2 regions of the Corallococcus sp. EGB genome follow, and region 1 is predicted to be linked to the other one. Evidence: riboswitches for the same ligand, from Rfam matches in the RefSeq annotation. Region 1 holds a riboswitch; the other holds the start of a gene.
What was found. A riboswitch is a leader RNA that binds a small molecule or an ion and turns the genes downstream of it on or off. The one in region 1 is predicted to bind cobalamin.
Positions count from the first base shown of each region.

Region 2: another riboswitch for cobalamin. It lies ahead of KYK13_RS33990 (acyl-CoA thioesterase); the one in region 1 lies ahead of KYK13_RS34515 (TonB-dependent siderophore receptor).

Region 1 is NZ_CP079946.1:8,474,586-8,476,969, reverse strand. It holds gene KYK13_RS34520 (aldo/keto reductase) at 1-827, opposite strand, end outside; cobalamin riboswitch at 970-1,205, shown strand; gene KYK13_RS34515 (TonB-dependent siderophore receptor) at 1,254-2,384, shown strand, end outside.
Region 2 is NZ_CP079946.1:8,345,176-8,347,559, reverse strand. It holds gene KYK13_RS33995 (aspartate aminotransferase family protein) at 1-249, opposite strand, end outside; cobalamin riboswitch at 665-881, opposite strand; gene KYK13_RS33990 (acyl-CoA thioesterase) at 917-1,327, opposite strand; cobalamin riboswitch at 1,489-1,728, opposite strand; gene KYK13_RS33985 (TIGR04013 family B12-binding domain/radical SAM domain-containing protein) at 2,351-2,384, shown strand, end outside.

The DNA.
Region 1 (2,384 bases):
GCGCCCACCACGGGCACGAGCGCCGGTTGCTTCGCCAGCGCCCACGCCACGGAGAGCTGTGCAGGCGTCATCCCTCGCTCCGCGGCGTACGCGTGGAAACGCGCGACGGCCTCAGCGTTGCGCTGGCCCGCCTCACCCGTGAAGCGCGGGTAGTGCAGGCGGGCTCCTTCCGCCTTCGCTCCCGTCAACAGGCCTCGGGAGAGCACGCCGTACAGGGTCGCGCTCATGCCCAGCTCCGCGAGCGTGGGGAAGAGGGTCTTCTCCGGGTCGCGCGTGATGAGCGAGTACTCGATCTGCAGGTCGCTCAAGGGGTGCACCTTCGCCGCGCGGCGGATCGTCTCCGCGCCCACCTCGGAGAGCCCGATGCTTCGCACGTAGCCGCCCTTCACCAGGTCGGCGATCGCTCCCACCGTGTCTTCAATCGGGACGGTCGGGTCCAGCCGGGCGGGACGGTAGACGTCGATGTCATCGACGCCGAGCCGCCGCAGGCTGTACGTGATGAAGTTCTTCACCGCCGCGGGGCGCCCGTCGAAGCCCACCATGGCCCCGTCCGGCCCACGCATGGCTCCGAACTTCACCGACAGCTGCACCTTGTCGCGCTGGCCCTCGATGGCCCGGCGGATGAGCAGCTCGTTGTGCCCACTGGCGTAGAAGTCGCCAGTGTCGAGCAGCGTCACCCCACGGTCGATCGCCTCGCGGATGGTGGCGATGCTCTCGTTCTCGTCAGATGGCCCGTACGCCCCGGACATGCCCATGCAGCCGAGGGCAATGGGAAACACCTGCGGGCCCGTCCTGCCGAGCTGCGTCGTGCGGTGGGTCGACGTCATGGCTTCCTCGCTTCCTGCGGGTGAGGTATCCGGAACCTTGTTCCGGTATGGGTCCGTATATTCGGAACATGGTTCCGTTTGTCAAGGCGATGAAGACAACCCTGGGCGTGGCCCCGCCTTGACGGGTTGGGGGTGACCTCCTAGAAGGACCGGGCCCTTGGGTGCCCATGCCGGGCCTTCAAGAGGGAAGCCGGTGCGAGTCCGGCGCGGTCCCGCCACTGTGAACGGGTTGCCCTGAGGTCCAGGGCCGGAAGCCTCGGCTGTCACCACTTTCGCTTCCGCGAAGGGAAGGTGGAGGGTTCCTTCCAGAAGGGCGCAGCGTGCGCCCACGTCTGGAGCCTGTCAGCCAGGAGACCTGCCCAGGGGTGCGGCAGCGGTCCTGCCGCGAGGCCTTCTCTCTTCGACGGAGGGAGCGGAAGGCGGAGCATGTGGCGCTCGCTTCTCGCCCGGGCTTTCATCGGTCTGGCGCTCAGCTTCCAGGGACAGGCCCAGGCCGGGCAGGAGACGCCTGCGCCCGATGCCGGTGAGCCACCGCTTCCCGAGTTCGTCCTCCCCACCGTCGAGGTCATCGGCCAGGACGTCCCCGAAGCTCCCGTCGACTCCGTTCCCCGCCGCGACCCCACCGGCGCCATCACCGTCATCGATGCCCGCGAACGCGCGGGCGAGGCTCGCGACACCGCGGAGCTGCTCGGTGGATCCGCGAGCCTCGTCGTGCAGGACTCCGGTGGCTACGGACAGAGCAAGAGCCTCGTGGTGCGCGGCGCGTCTTCCAACGGCGTGCTCGTGTTCCTGGACGGCATTCCGCTCAACGGCGCGGGTGGGGTCGCGGACCTGTCGCTCATCCCCGTCGCGCTGCTGGAGCGCATGGAGATCCTCCGTGGCGCGGCCGGAGCCCGCTACGGCGCGGGTGGCCTGGGCGGCGCGGTCAACCTCGTCACGCGCGCGCCTTCGTCGCGGCTGCTCTCCAGCGGCGAGGTCACCTATGGCAGCTTCGAGACCGTGACGGCCCACGTCGCCGCGTCGGGCGCGCTGCTCGAGGGTCAGGCGCTGGTGCTGTTGCACGGCGGCCGTTCCCAGGGCGACTTCAGCTACCGCGTGGATGAGCTGCCCGCGCTCGACGACAACCCGCTCACGCAGGAGGTGCGCACGCGCAATGACGCGCGCGGCGGTGGCGCGCTCCTGAAGTACCGGCGCGGCCTGGACGGTGGCGGACGCGTGGACGTGCTGGCGGAGCTGTCGCTGGAGGACCGCGCGCTCGCGGGCACCGTGCAGAACCCCACCGTGTCCCGCCGACAGGCCCAGACCCGTTTGTCATGGGGGGCGCGTTGGGCACGGCCCTTCGGCGACACGGGCGAGGGCAGTGCCCGTGGCTTCTTCCGCCGCGACTGGCTGGACGTCAGCGGCGGCACCACCGGCGTGGACTCCGGCGCGCAGCACTACACCGTGGGGGGCGTGGAGGTGGAGGGGCGCGCGGTGCTGGGGCGCAACGCGCTCGCCGTCACGCTCGCCGGGTCGTCGGAGTCCGTCACGCAGGCCGTGGGCGCACAGGCCGCGTCA
Region 2 (2,384 bases), 130 kb from region 1:
TTCGGTGACGTCCGTCGTGAAGTGGGTGCCGTTGACGTACGCGACCTGGAGCAGTTGCTCATGGATACGGTCCGCCACCTCGCGGTTGCCGTGGCCCACGCTGGCCACCAGCGCGCCCGCCGAGCCATCCAGGTAGCGGCGGCTCCGGGCGTCGTACAGGTAGATGCCCTCGCCATGGGTGACGACGGGGAACTCGCGCGACAGGTTGCGCAGGAGCACGTTCCCGTCGGGATAGCGGATGGCGTTCAAAGGCAGACGTCTCCCCACGCGGCGTACGCCGCGATGGATGCGAGGAATTGCGACGTGAAACGGGAAAGGGCGTCAGCCGCGCCGCAGCCGGGGCCGGGCGGGCCGTGTCTGGCTTCCGTGTCCTGTCACTGCCTCGCGCCGTCTCCGCACCACTCCACGCATTGTCGTCCGTCCTCACGGGCGACCCGCGTCGCCCGGCAAGTGACCCACGAAGGTGGAGGCAGGGGTGTCCAGGCACGCTGCCGCGCGCCCAGGCCGCGAAAGGGCCCGAAGACACCGACCTCCACCCCCGCGGGTGGCTGGAGACAGAAGGGAAGAGAGGGAATGTTCCGGGCAAAAGCCCTGTAGAAACAAGGGCTTGCGCGGACCTTCCCGCCCTCCCTCGGGGCTCCAGGTCGAACCGACCGTGGATGTCTCCCACGGCACGGATGCAGGCAGGTCTTCGGGCTCGTGAGCGGGTCCGGCACCGGGGTGCCGGGTTGCCTACTGGCCGTCACTTCCCAGCGCCCACGTGGGCGCCAGTGTGATGGACGGCGGTCGTTCTCACCTACCGCTGCGGGGCAGCCCCGGCTTCGGACCGGGTTCCCTTTTCAGCCTGGGCAAACCCAGGCACCAGCATGGCATCGTCTATACGCCCGGCTTGTTTCAGGTGTCAAGGCAATGTCTGTCATGTCTGGTTCTCCGGCGCGAGCGGAGGTACAGCGGTGGGACGGCGCTCCGCGTCGAGCGCGACGAGGATGAAGCGTCCGCGTGTGCACAGCTGTCGCGCGCCGGACAGGAGGTCCTCGGCGAACAGCTCCACGTCCACGGTGACGGAGGTGCGGCCGGTGGCGACGACGCGGCCCACCAGCTCCACCAGCTGTCCCTGGCGCACGGGGGTGTGGAAGTCCACGCGCTCGCTGGACGCGGTGACGACGGTGCGCCGCGCGTAGCGGCTGGCGGTGATGAACGCGGACATGTCCATCAGGCGCAGCGCCTGTCCGCCGAAGAGGGTGCCGTAGTGGTTGGTCTGATCCGGGAAGACCATGTCCACCATGCGGGTCTCCGTGGCGGACGAGGGGATGGAAGGGGACGTCATGAGAGGGGACTCCAGGCCCGAGCGGACGTGCGCCATGTGCGGGAGGGACACCGGGACACACGACTCCCGGGCCCGGGGCACGGGCGGTGGCGGACGCGCGGACCGCGAAGGGTTGCCGGGCCTTCCCGCGAGGGTCCGGGGTACCGCCCTGGAGGAGACGATTCTCCGCAGGGGCCGGCGGCAGGTTTTCGGGCTCGTGGGCGTGCTTCGGGAGCGCGCCTCTTTTCGAGAGGACACGTCCGTGGCGCCTACTGGCCGTCGCTTCCCAGTCCGACTGCCGGACCAGTGCGTCTGACGGCGTTCGTTCCCACTCACCGCTGCGGGGCAGCTCCGGAGTTCCACCGGATTCCCTTGCTAAACCTCGCGGACTCCCGTGAGGCACCGTCGGCAGGGCGCAAGTTAGACGTGTGCTGCGCCTCCGCCAAGCATCAAGGACGGTGCCGGATGTCACGGATTGAAGGAACCCGTGCCTCCATGCGAGGAGGCGCGGCATGACTCCTCTCCGGTGGATGGGGTGGCTGTGCTGCCTGCCGTTGTGGTCCGCGTGCGCGGACCCGGAGATGCGAACGCCGCGAAGCTACTCGCAGTTCACGATGGACTCGGCGACGGCGGGATGCTTGCGCATTCAGCGTGTGCGTCGCAGGTGGGCCAGGACGCCATCTTGCCGTGGCTGTCACGGGCAGCGGCGCGCGCCGCGGAGGCCGCGGCGGTGATGCGCCTGTAGGAGGCGGCGGAGGTGGCCCGCGTGGAGCACGTGCTGGTGGAGTGCGCGAAGCGGGCGAACGGCGAGGTGAATGAGCGGATTCTGGGGCCCGGGCAGCGGGCGAATCGCCAAATCTGCGAGGAGCAGGTGGTGGACGCGAGCGGCCGGACCGCGAAGCGGGGCGTGCTGTGCGCACACGGGCGAATGGGGCTTCTTCACCGAAGAAGAGCCCCGCCAGTGGGAGCGCCGCTTCCTCTGACCGCGCACCGGGCAGGCGTGCCCCGCTGGAGACAGGCCCTGTGGCAGTATCCCCGGCCGCCATGTCGCAGACGCCTCGCAAGGTCTCGCTCGTCC